Cellvibrio sp. PSBB006: one gene and its partners. The protein of the gene in region 3 interacts with the protein of the main gene of each other region in a pairwise test. Links are inferred from orthologs where the notes say so. Each region holds a gene or a part of one and is shown on either strand. Other genes may lie near its edges.

Region 1 (10,439 bases), 3.2 Mb from region 3 along the record:
TCATCGCGATTTGCACCGCCGCTGACAGCAACGGTCACGAATTTGGTTGCACCTTCACCATCGCTGACAATACTTTTCGCCAGATGAATATACGCAGCAAAAATAATGTCTTTCAGTTTTTCATATAACTCACCCTCAGGTTTGTTAACCTCGGGTAAATCAACCTGACCAGTAGCAATGAGAATGCATGAGTCGTTGGTAGAGGTATCACCATCTATAGTGATACGGTTGAACGATTTATCTGCCGCTTCCTTCGCTAACTGCTGCAATAAAGGCTGCGCAATTTTGGCATCGGTAGCGATGTAACCCAGCATAGTCGCCATGTTGGGTTTGATCATGCCAGCACCTTTGGCAATCCCATTCACGGTAATCGTTTTGCCTTGGTATTCGATTTGTTGACTAAACCCTTTAGGGCGCGTATCGGTTGTCATGATACCGGCACCCGCATCGGTCCAACCTTGTTCGGTTGCGTTTGCCAAGGCTTCAGGAATTACCGCGATGATCTTGGCAACCGGTAAAGGCTCACCAATCACACCAGTAGAAAAGGGTAAAACCTGCTCGGGCTTAACACCTGTTTGCTGCGCAATGGCTTCACAGGTTGCTTTGGCATCGCGCAAGCCCTGTTCGCCCGTACAAGCATTAGCGTTACCGGAGTTAATCACTAAATAACGAATCGGCGCAGCCGCCAAGTGGGCTTTGCACAATGTCACCGGCGCTGCGCAGAAAGCATTTTTTGTAAAAACACCTGCAACAGCACTGCCTTCTGCCAGCTCGAACAACACGACATCACGACGGTTTTGACGCTTGATACCCGCACAAACAGCGGTGAGTTTTACACCCGCTACCGGGTGCATGGAAGGGAATGGATATTCACCAACGGCCATGATTCATAATTCCTGTGCTATTTGCGACGATACTTTTAAACCACAGACACCGGTTAAACGACAGGCACCGGTTGCTCAACCTTTAATGCCTTACTCCAATTGTCCATGACACTGTTTATATTTTTTCCCCGAACCACAAGGACATGGATCGTTGCGACCAACTTTTCGCCCCTGGCGTACAAACGGCTCAGGTTGTTGATGATCGCGCTCGGGCAACTGCTCTTCGCCCATAGCGGAGACTTGTTCATGTTGCAGCAACATTTTTTGCCGTTCTAATGCTTCACGACGTTGCTTTTCCATCGCTTCCATTTGTTCGCGTGTAATCGGCTCAACACGTGCTAGCAGGTGGATTGTTTCGCGCTTTACGGTTTCCAATAATTGCTGGAAGAGCTCAAACGCTTCACGTTTGTATTCCTGCTTCGGATTTTTTTGCGCATAGGAACGCAGATTAATGCCTTGACGCAGGTGGTCCATGTTGGCCAGATGCTCTTTCCAAGCGTTGTCCAACACTTGCAACATAACCTGTTTTTCAATCTCAACCATGATGTTGCCGATGCGTTCGCATTTTGCATCGTAGCCCGCCTGGATTTCAGCGAGAATTTTTTCACGCAGCTTTTCTTCGTGCAGACGATTGTCTTCATCAAGCCATTTGGCAATGGGTAATTGCAAACCAAAATCTGTTTCAATTTGCTTTTCCAGACCGGGAACATTCCACTGATCTTCAATGCTCATCGGAGGAATAAAATGGCTGATCATGTCATCGACCACGTCTCCGCGAACAGTATTAACAGTGTCACGAATAGTGTCGGCGTCCAGCAGCTGATTGCGTTGGTGATAAATAATTTGCCGCTGTTCATTAGCGACGTCATCAAATTCGAGCAATTGCTTACGAATATCAAAGTTGCGACCTTCAACTTTACGCTGGGCTTTTTCAATGGCGTTGTTCACCATGCGGTGTTCAATGGCCTCGCCCTTGTTCATGCCTAATGCCTGCATAAATCCACGCACGCGATCCGACGCAAAGATGCGCATCAAATTATCTTCAAGCGATAAATAAAAGCGCGTTAAGCCCGGATCACCCTGACGACCGGCGCGGCCGCGCAACTGGTTATCAATACGGCGGGATTCATGGCGCTCTGTACCGATAATATGCAACCCGCCTGCCGCAATAACTGTTTCGTGACGTTTTTGCCACTCGGCTTTAATAGCGGCAACTTGCGCTTCTGTCGAATTTTCCAACGCGGCCACTTCCGCTTCCCATTTACCACCCAACACGATATCCGTACCACGGCCCGCCATGTTGGTCGCAATCGTGACCGCGCCTGGGCGACCCGCCTGGGCAATAATCTCCGCTTCCTGTGCGTGAAATTTGGCGTTAAGTACCTGGTGTTTAATGCCCGCTTTATTCAAGCGACGTGACATTTCTTCCGAGGTTTCGATTGATGCAGTACCCACCAGAATCGGAGCATTTTTTTCCTGATAGGTTTTGATGTCCTCAACGATTGCATCGTATTTTTCTTCTACCGACAGAAAAACCAAATCGTTCAGGTCGACACGCTGTACTGTCTTATTGGTGGGAATTACCACGACATCAAGACGATAGATTTCGCGGAATTCATACGCCTCGGTGTCTGCCGTACCGGTCATGCCCGCGAGAATCGGATATAGGCGGAAATAATTCTGGAAGGTAGTCGACGCAAGTGTTTGACTCTCGCTTTGAATCGGTACGCCTTCTTTGGCCTCCAATGCCTGATGCAGACCTTCCGATAGACGACGCCCCTGCATGGTTCGGCCGGTGTGCTCATCAATCAAGACAACCTGATTCTCCTGAACGATGTACTCTACATCGCGATGGAATAATGCATGGGCGCGCAAGGCTGAATTAACGTGATGCAATAACGCCAAATTATTGGCCGCGTAGAGATTTTGGTCCGGCTGCAGTAATTTTGCTTCAATCAATAAATCTTCTACATGTTGATGCCCGCTTTCAGAGAGTTCCACCTGACGGGTTTTCTCATCAACAGAGTAGTCGCCTTCCCCGTCTTCTTCCTGTTGCGGTTTCAACCTGCCGACCAACTGGTTCATGCGCTTGTAGAGTTCAGAACTGTTTTCAGCAGCACCGGAAATCACCAAAGGTGTGCGCGCTTCGTCAATCAAAATCGAGTCGACTTCGTCCACGATGGCAAAATATAACGGACGCTGTACTTTATCGGCTTTACTCAGCGCCATGTTATCGCGGAGATAGTCAAAACCGTATTCGTTATTGGTGCCGTAAGTAATGTCCGCCGCGTAGGCTTCGCGCTTTAAAGCAGAAGGCTGCATGGATTGGATAACGCCAACCTTCATGCCCAGAAATTCATAAACCGGGGCCATCCACGCTGCGTCGCGACTGGCCAGATAATCATTCACTGTAATCACGTGCACGCCCTTACCAGTCAGGGCGTGCAGGTAGCTCGGCAGGGTTGCCACCAGGGTTTTACCCTCACCGGTACGCATTTCAGCGATACACCCTTCGTGCAGCGCCATACCACCGATAAGCTGTACATCAAAATGGCGCATCGACAAAACCCGGCGGCTTGCTTCACGCACCGTGGCAAAAGCTTCAGGTAAGAGCTGATCAACGGTCTCGCCTTGCTGGTAACGCTGACGATATTCGTCAGTTTTTGCCCGTAATTGTTCGTCAGTCAGCTTTTCCATGTCGGGCTCAAGCGCGTTAATTCGCGTCACAATCTTGCTCATGCGCTTGAGTTCACGATCATTTTTTGAACCGAATAAAGCTTTAGCTATAAAACCAATCATTTGATATACCGTAACTTATAAGAATGCAGATCTGAAATAAAATGAACCTGACAGCAAGGCTGGCAAGTAAACAGAAAGGTGCTTGTTAAAGCAAGCGGGGAGAGGAGAATTATCGGCTGGCGCGATGAATATAGGTTGCAGGATCGACAGGGCGACCGTGCTTGTAAACTTCAAAATGAACGTGGGGACCAGTAGAGCGACCGGTAGAGCCTACTAAAGCGATGATTTGACCTTTTTTAACTACATCACCCACTTTTACCAGATTACTTTTGTTGTGGGCATAGCGTGTGGCATAGCCGTTACCATGGTTGATTTCCACCATGTTGCCATATTCAGGGTGACGACCAGCAACAGTGACAACCCCGGCAGCAACCGAGATGACATCAGTGCCTTCACGGGCCGCGAAATCAACACCAGCATGGAAAGCAACATTGCCGGTAAACGGATCGGTTCTGCGCCCAAAACGGGAAGCCATCCAACCTTTTTGCACGGGTCGACCGGCAATAAAGATGTCATCCTGGATTTTGCGCTTGGCCAATAAAGCATCAAGCGTTTCCAGCTGTTGTTCGCGGTTTTCGATTTGATTAGAGAGCTGATCGATGATCCGAATCAGTTCAGGAGTAGACTGGGCCTGAGTGACAGCCGCTGTTTCCGGGCCGCCGACGGCAGGGGGCTGACTGAAATCGAACTCGCCTTCTTCCAGCTTGGCAACGGTAGTCAACCGCTCACCCAAAGCATCCAGACGCACGAGACGCGCCTGCATTTCTGCGATTTTCATCGTCAGCGCCGACAATTGTGCTTCGGCCTCCTGACGGGTTTTCTCCAGATGTTCTTTCTGGGCAATCAATTCATCTTCAAGCGCCTGACGGGACTCGGTATTAAAGAAGTCACCGTTGTCCTGCGTTTCAAGCCAGTTATAGCCAATAGCGCAGAGCACTCCAGGCATACCCAACAAGCAGACAGAAAGAAACGCACGAGTCCATCCCGCAATGGAGATGCTCCGTGACTGACCGTGATGCTTGTTGAGGATAATAATTTTCATGCAATGAATGTTATCTGATTTGCCTGAACCAATTATTAGTAATAGTAGGCATTTTAAGATTCTTGCTTAGACCAATATTGCCTTGTTGCGGATGTTTTATAACTCGAAGGACTTAAAAACCAACTTCTTTATTATAAACAATCACTTTGTCGTCCGTGATAACACGGATTTATAAGCAAAATTAGCACCAATTTCTGAAAAATCATCCGCCAATATCAGCGGGAGGTCGAAATATGGCACAGATGAAAGGTAATGATCAATAGAAAATTTCAACGACATCAGTTCACCAATGTCGTTGAAACTAAGACGGGGAAAAACTTAAATAGCCAATAAAGGCTTCATATAAGAGATGGGCGCAGCGTCCTCATCTTCAAATGTGACCACTTCCCAGGCATCTTTTTGAGCGATTAATTGGCGCAAGGATTTGTTGTTAAGGCCGTGACCCGACTTATGCGCTTTAAACTCACCAATCAGGCTATTTCCCAGAAGATACAAGTCACCGATAGCATCCAGGACCTTGTGTTTTACAAACTCATCTTCGTAGCGCAGGCCATCCTCGTTAAGGATGCGGTAATCATCCACGACGATAGCGTTGTCGATGCTGCCGCCCTTGGCCAAGCCTTTGGAGCGCAAATATTCAATCTCGTGCATAAAACCGAAAGTGCGCGCGCGACTAACTTCTTTTACAAAAGACGTACTGGAAAAATCCACCGACGTTTCAAGGGTACGCCCCTGAAAAACCGGGTGATCGAAATCGATAGAGAAAGTGACTTTAAAGCCTTCAAATGGCAGGAAACTGGCAATTTTATCGCCATCCTGCACCGTGACGGGCTTTTTGATGCGGATGAATTTTTTCGCTGCTGGTTGCTCTTGAATACCAGCAGATTGGATCAGAAAAACAAAAGGGCCAGCACTGCCATCCATAATAGGGACTTCCGGGGCGCTGACTTCAACAATAGCGTTATCAATACCCAGACCAGCCATGGCAGAAAGCAAATGCTCGACTGTTGATACGCGGACGTCGCCATTCATCAGGGTCGTCGACAGCGTCGTATCACCGACATTTTCTGCCTTCGCTTCGATCTCCACCACAGGGTCAAGATCCACCCGGCGAAACAGGATACCCGCATCCACAGGAGCGGGAAGCAGAGTCAAATAAATCTTTTGGCCGGTGTGTAACCCAACGCCGGTCGCGCGAATGGCATTCTTAAGTGTTCGTTGTCTGATCATTGCTTTGTGTTAGCCCTACCTGTTAGCTAGATTAGCAAGTGTACCCAAGGTGACTTTGGCGTGTACGCGACGTAAATTTTTTGCCGTCATACTCGCGATATCCTTATTGATGTCCCGCAGTCTAACCAAAAGTAATCCCGTTCAAAAAAGCAAGTCATGTTACCAATATATGTCGCAGGTCGCCAGCTAAGCGGCCTATAGGAAAAATCAATCTTTAGCGAACCTGGTCCCTGTCCGCTAAAAATAGTACTGCCCTGCGCTTTTTACGCATACCGGACCACTAACTCAGACACGTTCATTGACGAGTTGTGGTGCCGGTAAAGGCAATTTTCAAGTCGTCCGTCAGCGGCGACTGAGACTCGCGACATTCATTACCACTACATCCAATCGATCAATCCGCCTGGCGACGCAAGAATGCCGGAATATCGAGATATTCAAGATCCTTTTCTGCCATCGGTGCAACAGCCGCCGAAGAATGACTGTTGGCGCGCAAGTGCGCCGGACGATCCAATGCGCTGTAATCAATCTGACCATTGGAACGACGCGTGTTATCCACGATGACTTTTGTGGGCGCAGGTTTGGTTTCTTTAACCGCTGCGGTAGCCGCCGCACCCAAACCAGTTGCCACAACAGTCACGCGAAGCTCGTTGCTCATCTCTGGATCGATTACCGTACCAACCACTACAGTCGCATCAGCGGATGCAAATTCTTCAATAGTGTTACCCACTTCAGAGTATTCGCCGAGCGACAGATCAATACCGGCAGTGATATTTACCAGAATACCGCGCGCACCTTGCAGATTAACGTCTTCCAGCAGCGGGCTGCGAATTGCCGCTTCGGCTGCTTCGCGTGCGCGATTTTCACCTGTTGCACGACCGGTGCCCATCATCGCCATGCCCATTTCAGACATCACGGTGCGAACGTCAGCGAAGTCGACGTTGATCATGCCGGGACGGATAATCAGATCGGCAATACCTTGCACCGCGCCGAGCAATACATTGTTAGCGGCTTTAAACGCATCAAGCAGGCTGGTTGACTTACCCAACACCGCCAACAATTTTTCATTGGGAATGGTGATTAACGAATCCACGCGCTCCTGCAGTTCACGAATACCGGCGTCGGCAATAGCCATACGTTTGCGGCCTTCGAACGGGAAGGGTTTGGTGACCACCGCAACCGTCAGAATTCCCAGGTCGCGCGCAACTTCGGCCACTACCGGTGCACCACCAGTACCGGTACCACCACCCATGCCTGCGGCAATAAATACCATATCAGCACCGCGCAGGACCTCAGCAATACGCTCGCGATCTTCCAGCGCTGCCTGCCGGCCTACCTCCGGGTTAGCACCTGCACCCAGCCCTTTGGTCATGGAGTTACCCAGTTGTAACACGGTGCGTGCATCAATATCTTTCAGCGCTTGCGCGTCAGTATTTGCACAGATAAATTCCACACCATCAACGTTATTGGCAATCATGTGTTTGACGGCGTTACCGCCACCACCACCAACACCGATAACTTTGATAACTGCACTTTGTTGAATGCTATCGACTAATTCAAACATAGTAATACCCCTTTTTTCCCTTGAACGTGTCTGTTAAAAAATAAAACCTGGTTGCGTTTAAAAATTGCTTTGAAATAATTTCTTGAGCCGACTGATAATCGAACCCTGCTGTTCCCTCGAATGATGCGCAGCTCCCCTGCCCTCCTGTTGTTGCTTCATTGCATACATCAACAAACCGACACCGGTGGAATAAATGGGATTATTCACGATGTCAGTCAAACCGCGAATGGCGTGTGGTGCGCCAATACGAACGGGCATATGAAAAATTTCCTCCGCCAGTTCAATAACACCTTCCATCTTCGACGTACCACCGGTTAAGACAATACCGGCGGCAATCAAATCTTCATAACCGCTGCGCCGCAATTCCGATTGCACCAATGTAAACAATTCGTCGTAGCGCGGCTCCACCACTTCGGCCAATGCCTGTCGGGACAGATCGCGTGGTTGACGATCTCCCACACTGGGTACTTTGATCGTTTCATCCGGGCTGGTTAACTTTGCCAATGCGCAGGCATATTTAATTTTAATTTCTTCAGCATTAGGCGTCGGTGTGCGCAGCGCCATAGCGATATCGTTGGTTACCTGATCACCGGCAATCGGGATCACGCCCGTATGGCGAATTGCACCGTCTTTAAAGATGGCAATGTCAGTGGTACCGCCGCCAATATCCACCACACAAACACCCAATTCTTTTTCATCATCAGTCAGTACGGCATAACTTGAAGCCAATTGTTCCAAGATAATATCTTCAACTTCCAAACCACACCGACGAATACATTTTTCAATATTTTGCGCCGCATTGACTGCGCAAGTCACCAGATGCACTTTTGCTTCCAGGCGCACACCGGACATCCCCAAAGGCTCTTTCACACCGTCCTGGTCATCAATTAAAAATTCCTGCGGCAGGATGTGCAGAATTTTCTGGTCCGCTGGAATAGCCACGGCCTGTGCTGCATCAATTACACGATCCAGATCCTGCGGAAACACTTCACGATCCTTGATCGCCACGATACCGTGAGAATTCAGGCTGCGAATGTGGCTGCCCGCGATACCCGCGTAGACCGAGTGAATCTGGCAACCAGCCATCAACTCCGCTTCTTCAATAGCGCGCTGGATCGAAAGCACCGTGGATTCGATATTTACCACCACACCTTTTTTCAAACCGCTGGAGCGATGCGATCCGATACCGACAATTTCCAGGCGTCCTTCGGGCGTGATGGCCCCCACAAGCGCCACCACCTTGGATGTACCTATATCCAGGCCAACAATCATTTTGTTGTCACCAGCATTTGCCATTGGCGTAACCTCTTTTTAAATCATTCCAACCTTTGAATGATCACATCGATTTAATGTAATTTTTTTTCGCTTCTGAATCCGGCGACCATTGCACCGCAACGCCGTTGGTATAGCGCACATCAATTGCTGTAACGTCTTGCCAGACCTCGCTCAGGTGTTGGTCGTAGACCGTCATAAAGCGGCGCATTTTTTCCATCACCTGATCCCGACCAATGGCCACTTCCACATCACCTTTCAACATCAATCGCCAGGACTTTTTGCTATCACACTTCAACTCGATAACGTCCAGACCACGCGAGCGCAACAACTGCGATAAATCCTGATATTGCTGCATAATCTTGCTGGCATCAGCGGCGTTGCCTTGCAATAAGGGTAACGCCGCCAATGCATCAATATTGTCAACCTGCACCAACTCGCCGCGCTGGTTTAAAAAACCGTCTGTACCCCATCGCGCAATTGGCTGCTCCTCGGTGATGCGTACTTCCAGCGCATCGGGCCAACGTCGCGCCAGGGCGGCGTGCTCAACCCAGGGTTCACTTTCCAATGCCGTTTTCATGCGCATTAAATCCAGCTGCAAAAAATCTTCATTGATCTCTGCACTGATTAACGCCATAGCTCGCTCCTTGCTGATGTAATGAAAGTCACCCTCCACCATCACGCTGGCCAGCGGTCGATCAACCAGTTCCGCCACAGGCTCAGCGACAAAATACAGCGCTAATCCCAGCGCTCCGACTATCAAAACCAATCCCACTAAACGTCTTGACCAACGACCGGCATTGTCATTGTTGTTGTCGCCCAAACGGGCACCGCCGTAGCTGGGAACCTTGGTATTCAGTCCCTCTGCTCGTTTACTGCGCCGCCTGCCATTGACACTGCTGTCGTTCATGCTGATTTACAAACTGGCCAGCAATACAGCGATGACCAATTGCGCAAAAGATAAACCTTCTGCTTTTGCAGCCATGGGTACCAAGCTGTGGCTGGTCATGCCGGGCACGGTATTCACTTCCAACAAATAAAAATTCTGTGCCGAATCGGCCATGACATCCACGCGACCCCAACCGCGACAACCGAGCGCGCTGAAGGCATTTAACGCTAATTCACGCAGCTCTTTTTCTTTCGTCTCACTCAAGCCGCACGGGCAGAGGTAGCGCGTATCTTCCGCAAGATATTTCGCATCAAAATCATAAAAGCGGTGGTCAGTTTCCAGTTTAATTGGCGCCAGGGCTTTGCCGTCCAGAATCGCCACGGTGTACTCGCCACCGGTGATCAAACGTTCAACCAACACACTGCCGTCGTATTGCGCGGCATTTTGATAAGCCGCTTGCAGCTCCGTCGCTGATTGCACACGCGACATACCGATACTGGAACCTTCGTGGGCTGGCTTCACCATGACTTCGCCACCCAGATTATCCAGCACGGCTGCCCAATCGGTATGTGCCTGCAACACAGCGAAATCCGGCGTGGATAATCCGACACCACGCCACAATTGTTTACTGCGCAATTTATCCATTGCCAGTGCCGATGACTGTACGTCACTGCCGGTATACGGAATTTTTAAATATTCCAACACCGCCTGAATTCGTCCGTCTTCACCACCGGGGCCATGCAGCGCGATAAACGCGCGATC
Region 2 (8,814 bases), 4.7 Mb from region 3 along the record:
ACTGTCACCGCTAAATTCAGGGCCGGAGCGAGGCGCTCAATAATGACCCGCCGCATGATACCCGCAACACCGGCAAACGAGAGATCAGGCGTGAAGAGTTGGCCGTCCTGCACCATAAAGACATTACTGGCAGTGGCCTCAATAACACCCCCCTCATCATCAAGCATCAGGCCCTCAGCATAGTCGTTTTTCCATTCTGCACGCGCCATAATTTGCTCAAGGCGGTTGAGATGTTTAAGTCCGGCCAATACGCGATTATTGGAAAGTCTCTGCTTACAAACCCGCAGTTTTATATGTTGTAAATCGTCCGGTAAAGCATCGAAAAATATAACGCAAATGGTTGGTGACACCGATTCAGGAAATGCATAACCCCGGCCACCGCAACCGCGTGTCACAATCACTTTAACTACCCCATCTGAAACACCGAGATGCTGAGCCTGCTGAAGGATATCGGTGATGTATGTCTCCAGGCGCGCTGTATCGAGCGGGATCATTAGCAATTTACACGCGTCAAGCAGACGTTGACGATGAAATTCCCACAAGGGCACAACGCCCATCCGATAGAGACAGGTCTCGAAAAGGCCGTCGCCATAAGCAAAGCCTCGATCCAGCGGAGACACTGAAGCGTTTATAACACCATTGACGGAAATCAGGGGAAATTGACTAGGCATCGGCGGAGTCTATACAAAATCTGACACCGATACAAAAACGCCGAGCTGTATATGGCTCGGCGTTTTTGATGTCTCAATAGCTAGTAAAGGTAGCATCAGGTTAACTTGCGAAAGATAAGAGAACCATTGGTCCCACCGAAACCGAAAGAGTTAGAAAGCACGGTTTCTATTTTGCGCTCCTGAGCGGTGTGAGGCACAAGGTTAATGTCACAGCCTTCTTCCGGATTGTCCAGGTTGATGGTCGGCGGAGCCACCTGATCACGAATGGCCAACACGCTGAAGATTGCTTCCACCGCGCCAGCCGCGCCCAATAGATGCCCAATCATGGACTTGGTAGAACTCACCGCCACCTGATCAACAGCACTACCCATGACTGATTTCACCGCCTGGCATTCGGCTTTATCGCCAGCCGGAGTAGAGGTGCCATGAGCATTGATGTAATTGACCTCGCTGGCAGGAATTCCCGCATCCCTGATGGCATTCACCATCGATGCGGCCGCACCTGAGCCATCTTCCGGCGGTGAGGTCATATGATAGGCATCACCGCTCATACCAAAACCGATCAGTTCGGCGTATATTCGAGCTCCACGCGCTTTAGCATGCTCATATTCTTCCAGCACCAACACGCCCGCCCCATCACCCAGAACAAAGCCATCACGGTCTTTGTCCCAAGGACGACTGGCGGCCTGGGGGTTGTCGTTACGTGTTGACAAGGCTCGCGCAGCGGCAAATCCTCCCAAACCAACGGGCGTTGTTGCCATTTCGGCACCACCTGCAACCATAACATCTGCATCACCGTACTGAATCATACGCGCGGCAAAGCCGATGCTGTGGGTTCCGGTGGTGCACGCGGTCGTGATGGCGATGTTAGGACCACGCAACCCATACATAATGGAAAGATTGCCAGAAATCATGTTAATAATGGCGCTGGGAACAAAGAAAGGAGACATACGACGCGGTCCCTTATGTTCCACTACCAGAGTGCCTTCCTCAATCGTACCAATCCCCCCAATACCCGAGCCGATAGACACGCCAATACGACCGGCATTAGCGTCAGATACTTCAAGGCCCGCATCGCGAATAGCCTGAATACCGGCCACCATTCCATACTGAATAAAAGGGTCCATCTTACGTGCATCTTTTCCGGAAAAATAATCGTCGATCACGAGATTCTTTACGGATGCGCTGAATTGCGTGGTAAAAGCCGAAGTATCAAAAGCGGAGATTGTTTCTACGCCGCTTTTGCCATTCACAATGCCATGCCAGGTATCAGCCACGGTATTACCCAGCGAGCTGACCATACCAAGACCAGTTACAACCACTCTTCTACGCGACACGTTAGGGATTCTCCAAAACAATAAGGAATTGGCGGGATAAAACTTCAAAATGCTCAGGGACAGGCATTTAGTATATCGCGCTGATTAAACAGCTACTGACAGAATTTATGTAATAAAACTGGCAAAAGAAAAAGCCGTACTATTTCGCAATAATACGGCTTTTTCATGAAGACAGATAATCAGCGACTTTGAAGATTACGCCAGGTTGGCGTTAATGTAATCGATAGCCAGCTGAACTGTGGTGATTTTCTCAGCTTCTTCATCGGGGATTTCTGTCTCGAACTCTTCTTCCAGAGCCATAACCAGCTCTACGGTGTCGAGAGAGTCAGCACCCAGATCTTCTACAAAAGAAGCTTCGTTTTTAACTTCTTCTTCTTTCACACCCAGTTGCTCAGCAACGATTTTTTTTACGCGTTCTTCAATGCTGCTCATGATGCTATTTAACTCCTAGTGGTAGTATCGACGAAACCGTCACTTGTGAAACCACGAAGGTGGTTCCTTCATAATGTTTCGGCCAAAATCGACGCGCATTTTACATCTATTTTTGCCGTGTTGTAACGCATCCTGCCAAAATTCTTCGTTTTTTTAGTGAATTCCCAAGAAAAACAAAGACTTAAATCCAATTATTAGCTCATATACAAGCCGCCATTGACGTGGATAGTCTCGCCGCTGACATAAGCTGCCGCATCACTGGCCAAAAAAACCACAACCGCAGCAATTTCTTCAGGCTTACCCAAGCGCCCCACTGGAATGTTGGACAGCAATCCTGCCTTTTGTTCCTCTGGCAACCCTTTAGTCATGTCGGTATCAATAAAACCCGGTGCAACGGTGTTAACGGTGATACCGCGCGACCCTACCTCTGCAGCCAGTGAGCGTGCAAAACCCGATACGCCAGCTTTGGTAGCAGCATAATTCGATTGCCCGGCGTTGCCCATAGCGCCGACAACGGAACTGATGTTAATAATACGGCCCCAGCGAGCTTTCATCATTCCGCGCAACACAGCTTTACTCAAGCGATAAATTGAACTGAGGTTGGTATTGATAACATCAAACCACTCATCATCGCTCATGCGCATCAGCAAATTATCTTTAGTAATGCCAGCGTTATTGACAAGAATAGCCGGCGTACCAAATTCTTCCTGAACACTTTTCATTAACTCGGCTACCGAATCGGCATCAGTAACATTTAATACTTTTCCTGTGCCACGAATACCCAATTCCTGCAAGCGAGCAGATATTTTTTCCGCTCCGGATTCACTGGTCGCCGTACCAATAACGGTTGCTCCGGCAGCGCCTAATTGCTCCGCAATCGCAGCACCAATACCTCGACTGGCACCAGTAACCAAGGCAACTTTATCGTTTAAATTGATCATCGTCTTCACCCATTAATTAAAAGTTTCCAACGCCCCAAGAAGTTCTTCTGGGGTTTCGATGGAGAGCGTATTCAAATCCTTGTTAATTCTTTTGTTTAATCCTGAAAGCACTTTACCTGGACCACATTCGATCGTGGTAGCAATACCGCGCGCAGACAAAGTATTGACACAATCAACCCAACGCACCGCACTGAAGATCTGTTCGATCATAAGCGCTTTGATTTTTTCCGGATTACTTTCCGGCTCCGCCGTAACATTATGTACAACAGGGATATCCGGAGTAGAAAAAGATGTATTGTAAATTTGTTCTGCCAATTTTTCCGCAGCTGGACGCATGAGTGACGTATGAAACGGTGCACTCACAGGCAAGGGAAGTGCTCGCTTCGCACCCGCCTCTTTGCACAATGCGCTTGCGCGCTCGACAGCGCCAGCAGCACCGGCAATCACAACTTGCCCCGGCGAATTGAAATTTACCGCGGCGACAACTTCACCTTGTTCTGCCTGCTTACACGCATCAATAATTGACGCATCATCCAAACCAATAATAGCCGCCATAGCACCCTGCCCTGCCGGTACAGCTTCCTGCATAAATTTGCCGCGCTGCTGAACCAGTTTTACTGCATCACCAAATGCAACCACCCCGGCACAAACCAAGGCCGACCATTCACCCAAGCTATGTCCGGCCATCAGCGCCGGCTGCGCACCACCTTTGTGTTGCCATACGCGCCAAATCGCAACACTGGCAGTGAGCAATAACGGCTGGGTACGCTCAGTCAAATTAATGTCATCCTGACTGCCATTCTGAACCAAATCCCATAGATCATAACCGAGCGCAGAAGATGCTTCTGAAAATGTCTCCGCCACAAGAGAATACTGGCTGGACAAATCTGCCAACATACCAATCTTCTGGGAGCCCTGCCCAGGAAAAACAAAAGCAAGATGAGATTGAGTCATAGGAACTTCGCTTGTATTGATAAGAAAATTAATAATCGAAAATTTATGGTTGATTTTTTTGCATTGCATTTAACGCACACTGAATACGCGCTGGCACCTTCTGCACAACCTGCTCTTTTGCAACAACCAAAGCCTGATAAAAAGCATCTTCGTCAGCGCTGCCATGGCTTTTCACTACAGGTTTCTGTAGCCCCAGGAAGCATGCTCCATTATATGCCCCCGGATTTAATTCACGCCGCCATTGGCGCAAAACAGGTCGCATAAACAACACCAACAACTTCAGATACCAATGGCGAGCAAAACTTTTTTCAATCTTTTTAGCTATCAGGCGCGCTACCCCTTCGCTGGATTTAAGCGCGACATTACCGCTAAAGCCATCGCACACAATCACATTGACCCTACCAAGATATAACTCATCACCTTCAATGAATCCGATGTAATTAAGTTGTTCATCCTGTGATAGCAACACATGACTGTGCTTGACCAAATCGGTTCCTTTAGTTTCTTCCGTGCCCACATTCAGCAAAGCTACGCGAGGCTTTTCAACTCCTGCGGAAGACGCCAATACACTACCCATTAATGCAAATTGATGCAGCTGCTCGGGCGTACAGGTGAGATTCGCCCCCAAATCCAACATGAAGCTATTGCCTTGCTCCACGGGCATCGACTTACAAATGGCAGGCCGATCAATTCCCGGAAAAGTCTTCAGGAGATGCTTACTCATCGCCATCAGGGCTCCGGTATTACCCGCACTGACACAGGCATCGGCAAATCCATCCTGAACCTGTAACAACGCCTGCCACATGGACGAATTTTTTTTATGGCGTAAGGCAGTTAGTGGATCTTCGTGCATTGCAACGACATCAGTAGCGTGATGAACGCGAATGGCTGGGGATACAGGAATACTACTTGATGAAAGTAAGGACTGAATTTGATCCTGATCACCGACCAGCAACAGCTCTACTTCAGGGGAGGTCGCGACAAAACGAATGGCCGCTGTAATAACAACGCGGGGACCTAAGTCCCCGCTCATAGCGTCAACCGCTATACGAATTTTTTCAGACAATGTTAGATCGTCTTTTTGCCTGACAAATTATTCGTTAACACCTTTGTCAATCACTTTACGGCCACGGTAAAAACCGTCAGCAGTAACATGATGACGTAAGTGCTTTTCACCGCTGGTTGCGTCGACGGACAATGTTGGTCCAGTCAAGGCATCGTGTGAACGACGCATGTCACGCTTGGAACGGGATTTTTTGTTTTGCTGTACGGCCATGATGATCTCCTGATTACATACACACTGGAACCGAGGCGCCTCTATTTTTTCGGCGAGCTCTTGAGTTGCTCCAGCACTTGAAACGGGTTTTTCTCTTGCTTGACTACCACCGGCTCACCACTCTGAAAGAGCTTGGGGTCAACACACTGCTCCTCGTGATAAGCCACCGGGGGCAGATTCAGCAACAACTCTTCTTCGACCATATCGAAAAAGTCTGCACTGGCATCCTCAACAATCCAAGGGTCCAGATGCTTCGGCAACATCTTGGCATCCTCTTCAGTCCACACAATTGCCAGTGAAATATTGCATTCGACGGGCTTTGCGACTGGAGACAGACAACGCTGACAAATCAACATCAGATCTGCATGCGCCTTGCCAGACACAACCTTTTTCTTCTCCTCACTGATACCAAAGTCCAGTCTGACAAAGACCTGACCTTCAGTTCCCTCAAGCGACTCTGCTAAACGCGACAAGGCGGCTATAGGGATAACACCCTCCAGAGAAATACCCTGTTGGGCAAATTTCCGCGGATCTCCCTGCCGAGGCAAGGTTTTGTGTGAGGGGGCTGAAAACATAAGCGCGCAATAATAGGGATCTGCTCTACTTCTGTCAAAGAAAATGTATGGAAATGGCGCTATTTAGTGCTTGCGGCATAGAATAGCCACCTTATCTATGATTCTGAGGGTTTCATGCAAGACATCATTCTGGCCTCCAGCTCCGTTTACCGGCGTCAATTATTGAACAAATTGGGAATCAACTACCGATGGCAGGCACCCGATGTAAATGAGACCTCTATAGACGGTGAATCTCCTGCGGACCTGGTTAAACGGCTGTCGAGAAATAAAGCGGTGGCACTGGCGCCACACTACCCGAGTGCACTAATCATTGGCTCTGATCAGGTTGCTGCGCTTGAGAATAGAATCCTGGGAAAACCCGGTAATCACACCCATGCCAAAACGCAACTACAGCTGGCGAGCGGCAGGCAAGTGACCTTTTTTACCGGGTTGACTCTTTATAACGCCACAACAAGAACCACTCAGACATGCTGCGAACTTTATCAAGTTACTTTTCGTCAATTGACCGATGCACAAATAGAGAATTACCTGCAACGAGAGCAGCCCTACGATTGTGCTGGCAGCTTTAAATCCGAAGGATTGGGCATTGCCCTCTTTGATGAACTGGAAGGCAGAGACCCTAACACACTAATCGGCCTCCCTTTAATTGCACTGATCAAGATGCTTAATAATGAAGGGATTGATGTGCTAGATGCTAAACAAGACGCTGCCATCTGAGTAATTCGTCAAAACGGTCCATACACAGCTCTGGCTCATACGGATGCAAGCGCTCCACATGATGAGCCCCATAACTTACCGCAATACGCGGCATGTTTATTGTGCGCGCCATAGCCATGTCGTATTCCGTATCCCCAATCATGACGGACTCTGCGGAGGGCACCGAGAACTCATTCAACAGCTGCTCCAACATCAATGGGTGCGGCTTGGACGCCGTCTCATCCGCACAGCGCGTCGCATGAAAGAACGAAGACATTCCCAGACCAGTTAAAATTCGATCCAGCCCCCGACGACTTTTACCGGTCGCGATGGCAAGCTGATGCCCTTCTGTCCGCAGATGCTCCAGAGTTTCCTGAACCGCAGGGAAAAAAGCCGACGGGCGCTGTTGATCCAGAGAGATAAAATGGGCCGCATAGCGTTCACGGATGTCTTGGCGCTCCGCCTCACCGAGCAGCGGAAAGAGCTGGGCGATGGCTTCAGGCAACCCCAAACCAATGATGTTGTGAACCTCACTGTCCAGCGGTATTTCCCAACCCAAATCTTCAGCGGCCATTTGCATGGCCTGGGTAATCTTGCCGGTTGAATCACTCAGGGTTCCATCCCAATCAAAAATTAATAACAACTATTTATCTCCCACAACGCAATGCTCATGAGCCTAGTTTTTAGGCAGCCTCGACAGCGGCCCAGCCAAATCAGTCGCCAAAGGAGCCCTGACTATCGTTAACTCCGACTGATCAGGCAAGTAGAAACCGAGTTCTGCTGCGTGTAAAAACAAGCGTTTTAGACCCAATTGACGCATGCTTTCATTAATTTCATCATTGCCATACTTTTCATCCCCGACCAGACTATGGCCGGCATACTGCGCATGGACTCTTATCTGGTGGGTGCGACCGGTAATCGGTCGAGCTTCAATTAACGTAAAATCCCGAAAAGATTGGAGCACTGCAAATTCCGTGAGACTCGGCTTTCCTTCTGGATTCACTTTAACAATACGCTCCCCATCACCCACCTCACTCTTAAGCAAAGGCACATCAACCCGTTTACATGCCGCCGGCCACACACCATTGACTAACGCTTGGTATACCTTGCGCACACCACTTTGGCCCTTATTGCGCAAAGCGGCTTGCAGATGCCGCAGCATACTGCGTTTTTTAGCGACCATGATGCACCCAGAAGTATCCCTATCCAGCCGATGAACCAACTCAAGATAACGCGCGTCCGGACGCATCTGGCGCAAAACTTCAATCAACCCCAGACTCACTCCACTGCCACCGTGAACAGCCAAACCCGGCGGTTTATTGATGACCAATAACCCATCATTTTCAAACAAAATCGATTTTTCCAATTTATTGGTCAAGACATGGCTTGGCTGAGGAGAGTCGGCCTTTTCGGCAATCCGCACGGGTGGAATTCTGACGATATCGCCTGCTGCGAGCTTGTAATCCGGCTTGCATCGACTTTTATTGACCCTGACTTCACCTTTACGCAGGATGTTGTATATCCGCGATTTAGGTACGCGCTTGAGGCGTGCCATCAAAAAGTTATCAATGCGCTGGCCAGCCTGGTCCGCATCTATCTCAACATGCTGAACCTGGGCGACAGTAGTCTCTTCGGGGGCCTTCTGGGCAAAGGGGGCTTTTTTCATGGCGCGATCATACCGCAAACCTTCAGCTCAGATGTAGCAGGCACGAGATATTCAACTAGACTTGACGATGAAGCTTCCTTATCGCACACGTTCATTGAAGGTATTAATGAATACTGCTATATTCGGCGGCGCCGAGACAGGCAGGTTTCCGGATAACGCATTGAAAAGGCGTATCAAATAGGAAATACCGCTGACGGCGAAAGGAGGCTTTGACCCTTGAGGCAACCGATTGGGAACACTCGGGTCCAATACTCCACGAAACAAAC
Region 3 (11,256 bases):
TCAGCGAAGGCCGCCGTCGTAAAAAGTGCACTGCATACCAACAATATTCTGATTAACATAGTTGTTCCAATAGATAATTAACGACTGCCACCAGGCACCAGGACTTCGCGGTTACCATTGTGGCCTGCGGAAGATACGACACCGGCAGCTTCCATTGTTTCAATTAAACGCGCGGCCCGGTTATAACCAATGCGCAGTTTGCGCTGCACCGAGGAAATTGAAGCCTTGCGTGATTCAATAACAAAGGCAACGGCTTCATCGTAAAGCGCATCGCCTTCACCGTTATCACCCTCGCCTTCCTCGCCGCCACTGATGCCAGGCACCGGGATACTGTTGTTACTGTCATCGGTAATACCGTCAATATAATTTGGCTGACCGCGTTTTTTCCAATCTCCCACCACTTTATGCACTTCATGATCATCCACAAAAGCGCCGTGAACCCGCACGGGAATACTGGTGCCGGGTGGCAAGTACAACATATCGCCATGCCCCAATAATTGTTCGGCACCACCCTGATCAAGGATTGTGCGTGAATCTATCTTGGAAGATACCTGGAATGCCATGCGTGTAGGTACGTTGGCTTTAATGAGACCGGTGATGATGTCTACCGAGGGGCGCTGGGTAGCCAGTATTAAATGGATGCCGGCGGCCCGCGCTTTTTGCGCAATGCGCGCAATCAATTGCTCTACTTTTTTCTTATCAACAATCATCATCATATCGGCAAATTCATCGATCACGACGACAATCATCGGCAAGGTTTCGAGGTTAGGCGCGGTTGCTTCCGCCTCACCTGCTTCGAAATTTTCCTCCGGCTTGAACAGTGGATCAGCAATAGGCGTACCGGCTTTGTTCGCATCATCAATTTTGCGATTAAAACCTGCCAGATTACGCACACCCAAAGCAGCCATTAACTTATAACGTCGCTCCATCTCGCCCACACACCAACGCAAACCATTGGCGGCGTCTTTCATATCGGTAATGACCGGCGTCAGCAAATGGGGAATGCCTTCGTAAACAGACAACTCCAGCATCTTCGGGTCTACCAGAATCAGACGCACTTCTTTAGGTGTCGACTTGTAGAGAAGACTCAACAGCATGACGTTGACGCCCACAGACTTACCAGAGCCGGTGGTACCCGCTACCAATAAGTGCGGCATCCTGGCCAAATCTGCAATGACAGGCTCGCCAGAAATGTCATGTCCCAAAGCCATGGTTAAGGGCGAACGGGAGTTCTCGTAGGTCTCTGACGCGATGACCTCACTTAAACGCACAATCTCGCGATGCTCGTTGGGGATTTCGATACCCATAACAGATTTGCCGGGAATCACTTCAACGACTCGCACACTGATCACAGCCAGTGAACGTGCCAGATCCTTCGCCAAACCGGAAATACGACTGGCTTTGATACCGGGTGCGGGCTGGATTTCAAAACGGGTAACAACCGGACCAGGTTGCACTGAAACCACTTCGATTTCGATACCGAAATCTTTAAGTTTTAATTCCAGCAACTTGGACATAGCTTCCAGCGATTCTTTTGAAAAGCCTTTGTCACTACGTTTATCCGCTGGATCAAGCAAATTCAGCGCTGGCAGTTCGCCCACTACGCTGGTATCCAGAGTCTCGAATAACGATGCCTGTTTTTCTTTTTGCACACGGGGACTGGGTGTCGGCTTTTTGGGTGGTTCTGTGATAACTGGTGGAATGCGTTTGGCTTCCACTTTGGCGTGTTGCGCAACCACTTCCCGTCGATGTTGTTGAGCTTCACTCGCTAATTTTTTCTCATGGCGCCGCCGCTGGAAGTGCAACCACTTTTCCTGCATTTTGCTGATTAGCAACAAGGTGATGCGACCGATCTCATCCATCAGCGCCAACCAGGACAAATCGGTAAAGATGGTCATACCAAACAGAAATACGGCGATCAACAGCAAAGTACCGCCGGTATAGCTAAAGGCACCGCTCACCGCATCGGATACAGATGCACCTAAAAGCCCGCCATGAGAGTAAGGGAGATCAGATATTTCACTGCCGTAATTCATAGCCGCCAGGCCAGTACCCGCAACCATCACCAGGATAAAGCCGACCAAACGCAAGCCGATTAATATCCAGTCCGGTGTGGTTTGATGGGCACGATCGCGAAAAACAATCCAGGCCCGATAAGCCAACATAACGGGGAAGAGGTATGCCAGATAGCCAAACAACGAGAAAAACACATCGGCGATCCATGCACCAAAGGGACCACCCGCATTTTGTATGCGAATATTGGCACCAGTGCGCGACCAGCCCGGATCGCCGGGGTCGTAACTGAACATCGCCAACAATAAAAATAGACAAATGGCCACAAAACCGATCAGCGCACCTTCTTTCACGATCCGCAGGAAAATGCCGGATTCAGGTGCCGCAGGAGCAGTTTTACGACTGGAAGTATTTGATTTCAAAAGCACATTCCCAAGTAATGGACGGTATTTCGCGCCCTATTGTAATAATTAACGTGGTTTTTACCACCATATAAAGAGAAGCATCCAACATTCATGCAATAAAAGATAACTGTTGAGCGGCCGATACCCTATAGCCACAGCCAATATCTTGTATTGAACCAGACAATTTTGCTCACCCCACTGTATTCACTTATCATGGCCACCAATTTACCCATCTCTATTCACAGCTTGTTTATTACGCTTTAAGGATAACTATCATGAGTGACGTACAGCACCACCAACTGATTATTCTCGGTTCAGGCCCTGCCGGGTATACGGCAGCTATTTATGCCGCTCGTGCCAACCTAAAGCCAGTCGTTATTACAGGCATGCAGCAAGGTGGTCAGCTAACAACCACAACCGAAGTGGAAAACTGGCCGGGCGGTCCTCATGACCTCCAGGGACCGGATTTAATGGTCCAGATGCAAGAACATGCCGAGCGCTTTGATACGCAGATCCTCTTTGACCACATCCATGAGACTGTATTGACCGAACGTCCGTTCAAATTGCTCGGTACCAACACCTACACCTGTGATGCCTTGATCATTGCTACCGGTGCTTCCGCCCAATATCTGGGCCTTCCATCAGAAGAAGCCTTTATGGGTAAAGGCGTAAGCGCTTGTGCGACCTGTGACGGATTCTTTTATCGTGGCCAAAAGGTTGCAGTAGTCGGTGGCGGCAATACAGCGGTAGAAGAAGCTTTATATCTGTCCAACATCGCCAGCGAAGTGACCTTGATTCACCGTCGGGATAAATTAAAGTCCGAGAAAATCCTGCAAGACAAACTGTTGGCTAAAGCGGCGAACGGTAATGTGCGGATTATATGGAACCATACACTGGAAGAAGTTCTTGGTGAAGACAGCGGTGTTACCGGCCTGCGCCTGAAAAGCACCCAGGACGGCAGCACTCAGGACATTGATGTTGCAGGTGTGTTTATCGCTATCGGCCACAAGCCTAACACCGATATTTTTGCCGGCCAGCTTGATATGAAAGATGGCTACATCAAGGTAAACAGCGGTTTGCATGGGAATGCCACCGGGACCAATATTCCAGGGGTATTTGCTGCAGGTGACGTAGCTGATCATGTTTACCGTCAAGCTATTACATCTGCCGGAGCCGGCTGTATGGCTGCGCTTGATGCCGAGAAATACCTGGATAATCTTTAAACGCTCCTCAGGATTGTCTCTCTACAGAGGCAATCCTGCCCTCACCGCTCTTTAAGCCCCCTCCAACTAACATAACGTGCGCTGCCGCACTCAATCAGCAATCCTCTTTTCCCTATCGGGCATACCTTAATTGCTTGATTTCAAAAGCTTTAAATTCCAAAGTGATGACAATCACGTCGGATAAGATCCCGATATCCGCGCCATCCTGTAGTCAATTTCCTACAAAAAATAGCGATTTTCTCGACTATCTGCGACACCTCATTTTCTGGAGAATAGCTTTTAACAAGGAAGTACACATTGATGTACCCAGGCCAAGAAAGGTCAAAGGAAGCGCCCCACTCTATCTAAGGAAATACAAAGGAATGTGTGCCGTATAAGGACGTTGTAAACACGGAAGGACAGGCACAAGAGTGGAACAGCAAGGTTGGTCAGCAGGACGCTGAGTTTTAATTACTAAATTCTTTAGCAATTAAAGTAAAACCTGGAGAGGAGCTGGAAAGCTATGGGGCTAACCGCAAGGTTGGCCCCACTCTTTTTTTACATCAAGAATATCGGCCTATAAAAATAAACCCGACACCTTTAGAAATTTTCCTGCAAATATTGTTTAGCCAATCGAGCTGAATCACCACTGCCAGCAGCGACATCTTCAAGCAACTTTCTGCCTTGATCATCTTCCCCTAGCAAGTGGTATACCTTACCCAGCTTGAACTTCGCATCAGGTACTTTGCGATCATTAGGAAACTTCTCAAGCAATTGAGTAAACCAATTTCGCGAATCAGATAATTCATTCTTCAGCAGGTAGATTTCTCCCAGCCAATAATAGCTATTGCCCGCATAGGCGCCGTTGGGAAAACGGGAGAGATGGTCTTTAAAGGCCGCAATGGCGGGATCAATCTGACGCTGTTTCAACAGGTTATATGCTGCAGCATAGACCTCGGCTTCACCGAGAGCACTATTGGAATTCGGAATAGAGACACCGCCACCTGCGCTTTCAACGGGTGACGGTGGCAAAAGAGATGTATCAACAGGAGCAGGATTGCCACCACCAGACAAGGCGTTCAAGCGTTTATCCAGATCAAGGTAGTTATCCATTTGCTGCTGTTTTAAACGAGAAATCTCGTGAGCCTGTTCCTCTACCAAACCTCGTAGCAGAGAAACTTCTTCCTTGAGTGATTGGAGTTCAAAATACGCATTTGTTTGAGCGTTAACCGACTCAATCGGTTGAGCCACCCCAGAGAGTGGTCTCTGGGGCGAGGATTCAACAACCCGCACTTGCGCCTGGGATGCAGGGACTGCAATAAACAGAACAGCAGCTAACAGGTATTTCGACATACGGGTTGTTGACTCTTGATTAGTACTTCAGTTCTACACGACGGTTTTGAGAGTAGGAAGACTCATCGCTGCCAGTGGCAAGCGGACGCTCTTCACCGTAGCTCACAACTTCCAAAGAAGAAGCGCTTACACCTTGCAGTACCAGGAAGTCGCGCACAGCGTTCGCACGACGCTCACCCAGAGCAATGTTGTATTCGCGAGAGCCGCGCTCGTCAGCATGACCTTCCAGACGGGTAGCAGCACCAGAAGATTTCAGACGATCTGCATGAGCCAACAACAGCGCACGGGTTTCAGGCTTCAGAGTAGCTTGGTCGAAGTCGAAGTACACGATAGTTTCGAGCGGTGCTTGCTCTTCAACTTCGTTAACAGTTTCTTCAGGCACTACAGGAGCAGTAGTGGTAGTTTCCTCTTCCTGAGTGCTGCTGCTGGAGCAACCAACCAGGAAAGACATAATAACAGCGAAGGTTAAACCTTGTTTTAATGATTTAGTGATCATGTGTGTGTAACTCCAATCAAGTGGTGAACTAGCAGTACTGAGGTTTATTTAAAAAAATGGTGACCATGCGGGTTCCCGCACATCACCTTGTTTTGATGGTAGACGAACTCTGGTTCTGGCATCCAAGGAAACCGCTGCCAGTATACCCTTACCACCAAAGCGAGTCGCATACATCAGCATAGCGCCATTGGGAGCTATAGTAGGCGACTCGTCTAAATCTGTCTCTGTCAAAATGCGTAAATTTCCTGTCTTAAGGTCTTGTGCAGCGAGGTGATATGTACCACCTCGTTGATGAACCATAACCAAGCTTTTACCATCAGGAGAGACGCGACCACGAGTGTTTTGCTCGCCGTCAAAGGTTACACGCTCCACCTGCAAAGTTGCAACATTTACTTGGTATATTTGTGGCTTTCCTCCACGATTGGAGGTGAAAATAATGCCAGTACCATCGGCCGTCCATGCAGGTTCAGTATCAATTCCAAAATGATTTGTCATGCGCGACAGTTGTCGAGTAATAATATTCAGCGTGTAAATTTCCGGATTGCCATCCTTCGACAAAACCAATGCCAGACGCTGTCCATCAGGCGCCCATGCAGGCGCACCATTCAAACCTTTAAAATTTGTCAGCTGCTCTCTTCTGCCTGTTGCAATCTCCTGAACATAAACTGCAGGACGATCCGATTCAAAAGAAACATATGCAACCCGACGACCATCCGGAGACCACATCGGTGACATAATCGGCTCACCGGATTCAAGCAATAATCGCGAACGAGCTCCGTCCACGTCCGACAACATCAATCGATATTTATCATTTCTGCCTTTCTGTTGAAAAGCTTCTACATAAATCAGCTTGGTGGAAAATATGCCACGAATACCAGTAATAGTTTCATAAACCTTGTCACTGATGTGGTGAGCCAGGTCACGCAATTGAGCTTCCGTCCCATCAACTGACAATTTTGGTAATACTTTGCGCTGACCCAGGACATCAAACAGTTGATAGCTGGCGTAATAACGCCCTGCACGCTGCTCTACAGAGCCTATTAATAAATATTCTGCCTTGAGCACATTCCAATCGCGATAATGCACTTCAGCTTCGTTACGTGGGAAAGACAACATATCAGTTCGCGGAATTGCGGCAAACTGACCGGTGAACTCCAGATCATTACTGACGATTTCACTGATATCTTCCGATAATGCCAAGCCTTGAGTGGCCATAGGTACTACCGCGATGCGAGTCGGATTATCCGCCCCACGGGAAATCTGTATTGTTAACTGGGCTTGTGCCATACCTGAAATCAAAAGCACAAAAAACAGCAAATAACGTTTCACTGACGTAAATCCTCTGGCTGGAATAATAATCGGAATACTCGAAAGTTACGTTCAAATAAATCTGACGGCATACCCATAATCTCGGTAAAGCGATCAACCCGCTTTACCGCCTGTTCGGCCGAACGATCAAATGCGACATCACCACTGCTTTTAATCACCCGCACGTTCACTACCTGACCCGTCGGCACCATGTTGATTTCCAGAATCGCCTGCATGCCGTTTCTGGCGGAGGGCGGACGGCTCCAGTTTTGAATAATCCGCTCCTGTATTAGCGCCTCGTAGCTCTGGACATTAGCATCGTCACTACGTTCACTGAGAAACTGCTCTTCCTTTTGTAAGGCCGCCTCAAGCCGCTCCATTGCTTCACGCTGTTGCTGCTCACGCTTTTTACGTTCAGCCTCGGCCTTACGCTTCTTTTCTTCCTCTTCCTTTTTACGCTGCTGTTCAGCTTTTGCTGCTGCCTGTTTAGCCTGCTCAGTTTTTATTTTTTGCAGACGCGCTTCTTCTGCCTTGGCTTTTGCTTCCTGATCTTTTTTCTGCTGGATTTTTTTTGCTTCGGCTTGTTGGCGCTCTTGCTCTTCCTGACGCTTACGCTCCTGCTCCTGTTTTCGTTGCGCCTCCAGCACCTGAGGTTTTGGTTGCTGGGGAGCAGCGATGGCTTTGGGGGTCATATCGACCAGCGTTGCCTTTACATAATGCGGCTTGTATATCGTTTCTTCCGGTTTGCTTTGCATCCAATTACCAGCAATAAAAATCAACAATGCCGTGTGCAAGGTTACACTGAGCAATACCGGTACTGTAAAAAATCTGTCCAGCTTCATAGATACCTAACGGGGAGGCTCAGTAACCAAGCCGACGGAAGGTGCCCCGGCACTCTGCAATTCGCTCATTAGTGACACAACCACGCCGTAATCAACGCTATGGTCACCTTGCACCAGAACAAGCGTCTTGGGACTCTGCCGCAACACCTTACTCACCATATCCTTGATTTCAGCAAGAGGGCGAGCCTGCTCCGCATCGCCGCCCAGCGTAATGTAGTAGCTTCCGTCCTTTTTGACAGAAACCGTAACCGGCTCTTCATCCTTGTTATCGATTGGCTCCGAGGCTGCTTGCGGCAACTCCACTTTCACACCCTGTGTCAGCATCGGTGCAGCAACCATAAACACGATCAATAGCACCAACATCACATCGATGTATGGCACCACGTTGATTTCAGCCATCGGTTTCTTTTTTACTTTCCGATCAAATCCGGACATATCATTTAACCATGAAATTTGGATTAACTCAGGCGGAAACCTGCTTGCTGTGTACCTGGCGATGCAGAATAGCTGAAAACTCTTCTGCGAAAGTCTGGTAATTTCCCATCAAGGTTTCGGCGCGCGTCGAGTAGCGGTTGTAAGCCAGAACCGCAGGAATTGCTGCAAAAAGCCCGATGGCGGTAGCTATCAGCGCCTCGGAGATACCTGGAGCAACCGTCGCCAGAGTTGTCTGATGCACATTTGCCAGGCCACGAAATGAATTCATGATTCCCCATACCGTACCGAACAAACCGATGTATGGGCTGACAGACGCAACACTGGCCAGAAACGGCAAACCGGCTTCCAGTTTTTCTTCCTCACGCGCCAGCGCTACACGCATGGCCCGCTGTGATCCTTCCATCACTGCATCCGGGTCAGCACCGGTCTGTTGGCGTAAACGCGTAAATTCCTTGAACCCGGCACGGAAAATATTCTCCACGCCGTCGGTATCATTGCGGCCATTGCCTTGGCGGAATAACTGGTTGAGGTCGATGCCGGACCAGAATTGTTTTTCAAAGGCGAGGAAGGAATTATGGGCTTTGCGCTGGTACATTCCGCGCTGAAAAATCATCACCCAGGAAACCATGGAAGCGAGGAAGAGAATCAACATAACCAGTTGCACAACGAAACTGGCTTCGGCAATCAAACTCCAGATCGATAAGGTATTTTCAGCTTCTGACATAACACTCTGTAGCTCTTAGTTGGTATTGGTATGCGACTTGATGCGTTCAAACATGGCGATGGGAATAGGGTTAGGTTTCATTGTCTCGCCGCTGACGCAAGCGATGCGAATTAGACCCTCGCACATTAAATCGTTCCCGCGCAAAACATTCTGTTGAAACTCCACGTAAGTACGCGCGATTTTGACAACCTCAGTCGTCACCTCCAGCTGGTCATCCAGGCGCGCCGGACGCCGATAAATGACTTGTGCAGAGTGAACGACAAGTAAAAGACCCTCGTCCAAAATAGCGGGCTTATCATACCCCAGACTGCGCAAAAATTCTGTACGGGATCGCTCCATGAACTTTAAATAGTTGACGTAGTAAACAATACCGCCCGCATCAGTATCTTCTATGTAAATACGAACCGGTAATGCGAAAGCCGTCATGCGTGAAATTCCATAACCAAAAACATTGGAAAAGTTATTCGGTATCGTCTTGCAAGCGTTTGGGCATGGTTATGCCGAAGTGCAAGTATGCGTTTGCTGTGAGAACACGACCGCGCGGTGTGCGTGCCAGAAACCCTTGCTGAATCAGATAGGGCTCGATGACATCTTCTATTGTTCCGCGATCTTCACTAATGGCCGCCGCCAGACTCTCAACACCTACCGGCCCACCATCAAAATTATTCATCATCGCGAGCAGCAAGCGACGGTCCATATGATCAAAACCCCGATCATCGACATTCAACATATTAAGCGCACCGTCCGCCATCTCAGCACTGACTATGCCATCACCTTTCATCTCGGCAAAATCGCGCACGCGACGCAGCAAGCGATTGGCGATACGCGGTGTGCCACGAGAACGCTTGGCTATTTCAGCTGCACCTTGAGGCTCCATACTCACCCCCAACAATGCTGCGGAGCGCGCAACAATGTGAGTGAGATCAGCAACATTGTAGAACTCCAGGCGTTGCACGATCCCGAACCGATCACGCAAGGGAGAAGTAAGTAAACCTGCGCGGGTGGTTGCCCCCACCAACGTAAACTGCGGCAAGTCCAGTTTGATCGAACGCGCTGCCGGCCCTTCGCCGATCATGATATCCAGCTGAAAATCTTCCATTGCAGGATAAAGAATTTCTTCCACCACTGGGCTCAAACGATGAATCTCGTCGATAAACAACACATCGCCCGGTTCAAGATTGGTCATCAGCGCAGCCAAATCCCCGGCTTTTTCCAATACCGGACCGGAGGTACTCTTCAGCGAAACTCCCATTTCATTGGCAATAATGTTCGCCAATGTGGTTTTACCCAAACCCGGAGGCCCGAATACAAGCGTGTGGTCCAGCGCTTCATTGCGTTTTTTTGCTGCGCCGATAAAAATTTCCATCTGCTCGCGCACCACGGGTTGACCAACATAGTCGGCCAAACTGCGCGGGCGCACCGCCCGATCAAGTTGATCTTCACGATCTCTGGCGGTGGGGGCAATCAAACGATCTGTTTCAATCATACGTTTTCACCATCAGGTTAGACCGGCGCTATGCTGCGCAATGCCAAACGAATAAGTTCCTGGCTGCTCGCCTCCGGATGATGTTTTGCTGCGGAGGCAATCATCTTCGCCGCATCAACCGGTTTATAACCCAGGGCAATCAATGCACTTTCCGCTTCTGCCAACACCTCATTGGTGTTCAATACGCCTTGCTGGTGATTATCCGGCAGATGTTCTGCGTGGGGTAAATCCCAGGTTTTGAGTCGATCCTGTAATTCAATGACCAATCGCTCGGCCGTTTTTTTTCCAATTCCCGGAAGCTTGGTCAGCGCCGTAATATTGTGTTCACGCACACAGCGCGCAATATCGTCTGCTTCCATACCGGATAAAATCGCAATTGCCAGTTTGGGGCCGACACCATTCACTTTAATCAGCGTCCGAAACAGTGCGCGATCACGTTGATCAATGAACGCAAACAATTGATGCAGGTTTTCGGTAATAGAAAGATGCGTGTGCAGCACCACCTCAACACCCAGTGCAGGCAAACGATAAAAAGTCGTCATAGGAGCCTGCAATTCATAGCCCACACCATTTACATCCAGCAACAAATATGGCGGTTGCTTCTCAATAACGGTTCCGCGTAAACGTCCTATCATGAAAACTCACTCTGGTTAATCCGGCTTCTGGCTCTGATATTGTTCGATTAAATCACCCTGCCCCGGCGGAAGCTGCTGGAACCGGCAAGTTTAATCAAATGTTGTTGCGTATTGGCGTGACACAGCGCTACTGCCAACGCATCCGCCGCATCCTCCTGAGGCTCAGCTGGCAGTTTCAACAGGGTTTTCACCATATGCTGAACCTGAGTTTTATCCGCCGCCCCATGCCCTACCACCGATTGCTTGACCTTGCGCGCCTCATATTCCGACACCGGCAAGGCCAAGGCGACTGCCGCCACGATGGCTGCTCCCCGCGCCTGCCCCAACTTGAGTGCCGAACTGGCATTCTTGGCCATGA

What was found.
Region 1: the proteins of ybgC (region 3) and secA interact in binary tests that used the Escherichia coli proteins (3 or more experiments, as listed by UniProt). The link is inferred for Cellvibrio sp. PSBB006 from one-to-one orthologs.
Region 2: the proteins of ybgC (region 3) and acpP interact in binary tests that used the Escherichia coli proteins (3 or more experiments, as listed by UniProt). The link is inferred for Cellvibrio sp. PSBB006 from one-to-one orthologs.

The regions. Positions count from the first base shown.
Region 1 is NZ_CP021382.1:1,990,446-2,000,884, forward strand. Bases 775-4,077 are described here. They hold secA (preprotein translocase subunit SecA), read right to left. Parts: upstream 3,684-4,077; coding sequence 975-3,683; downstream 775-974. Other genes in these bases: argJ (bifunctional glutamate N-acetyltransferase/amino-acid acetyltransferase ArgJ), read right to left, coding at 775-884; CBR65_RS08235 (M23 family metallopeptidase), read right to left, coding at 3,793-4,077. Also shown: more of argJ, read right to left, coding at 1-774; more of CBR65_RS08235, read right to left, coding at 4,078-4,725; lpxC (UDP-3-O-acyl-N-acetylglucosamine deacetylase), read right to left, coding at 5,044-5,955; cell division protein FtsZ, read right to left, coding at 6,347-7,516; cell division protein FtsA, read right to left, coding at 7,574-8,812; CBR65_RS08255 (cell division protein FtsQ/DivIB), read right to left, coding at 8,853-9,698; CBR65_RS08260 (D-alanine--D-alanine ligase), read right to left, coding at 9,705-10,439. UniProt on the Escherichia coli protein: Required for protein export, interacts with the SecYEG preprotein conducting channel.
Region 2 is NZ_CP021382.1:460,189-469,002, reverse strand. What follows is about bases 823-3,557. They hold acpP (acyl carrier protein), read right to left. Parts: upstream 2,441-3,557; coding sequence 2,204-2,440; downstream 823-2,203. Other genes in these bases: fabD (ACP S-malonyltransferase), read right to left, coding at 3,394-3,557; fabG (3-oxoacyl-ACP reductase FabG), read right to left, coding at 2,635-3,381; fabF (beta-ketoacyl-ACP synthase II), read right to left, coding at 823-2,008. In the rest of the region: pabC (aminodeoxychorismate lyase), read right to left, coding at 1-671; more of fabF, read right to left, coding at 767-822; more of fabD, read right to left, coding at 3,558-4,335; phosphate acyltransferase PlsX, read right to left, coding at 4,379-5,401; rpmF (50S ribosomal protein L32), read right to left, coding at 5,429-5,611; CBR65_RS02085 (YceD family protein), read right to left, coding at 5,653-6,186; CBR65_RS02080 (nucleoside triphosphate pyrophosphatase), read left to right, coding at 6,301-6,903; CBR65_RS02075 (HAD-IA family hydrolase), read right to left, coding at 6,881-7,525; 23S rRNA pseudouridine(955/2504/2580) synthase RluC, read right to left, coding at 7,559-8,548. UniProt on the Escherichia coli protein: Carrier of the growing fatty acid chain in fatty acid biosynthesis.
Region 3 is NZ_CP021382.1:5,200,921-5,212,176, reverse strand. The notes cover bases 7,499-10,232. They hold ybgC (tol-pal system-associated acyl-CoA thioesterase), read right to left. Parts: upstream 9,204-10,232; coding sequence 8,793-9,203; downstream 7,499-8,792. Other genes in these bases: ruvB (Holliday junction branch migration DNA helicase RuvB), read right to left, coding at 9,238-10,232; tolQ (protein TolQ), read right to left, coding at 8,082-8,777; tolR (protein TolR), read right to left, coding at 7,625-8,017; CBR65_RS21720 (cell envelope integrity protein TolA), read right to left, coding at 7,499-7,618. Outside these bases: outer membrane lipoprotein chaperone LolA, read right to left, coding at 1-59; CBR65_RS21745 (DNA translocase FtsK), read right to left, coding at 78-2,435; trxB (thioredoxin-disulfide reductase), read left to right, coding at 2,693-3,640; CBR65_RS21735 (YbgF trimerization domain-containing protein), read right to left, coding at 4,220-4,972; peptidoglycan-associated lipoprotein Pal, read right to left, coding at 4,992-5,468; Tol-Pal system beta propeller repeat protein TolB, read right to left, coding at 5,517-6,755; more of CBR65_RS21720, read right to left, coding at 6,794-7,498; more of ruvB, read right to left, coding at 10,233-10,263; Holliday junction branch migration protein RuvA, read right to left, coding at 10,281-10,898; crossover junction endodeoxyribonuclease RuvC, read right to left, coding at 10,946-11,256.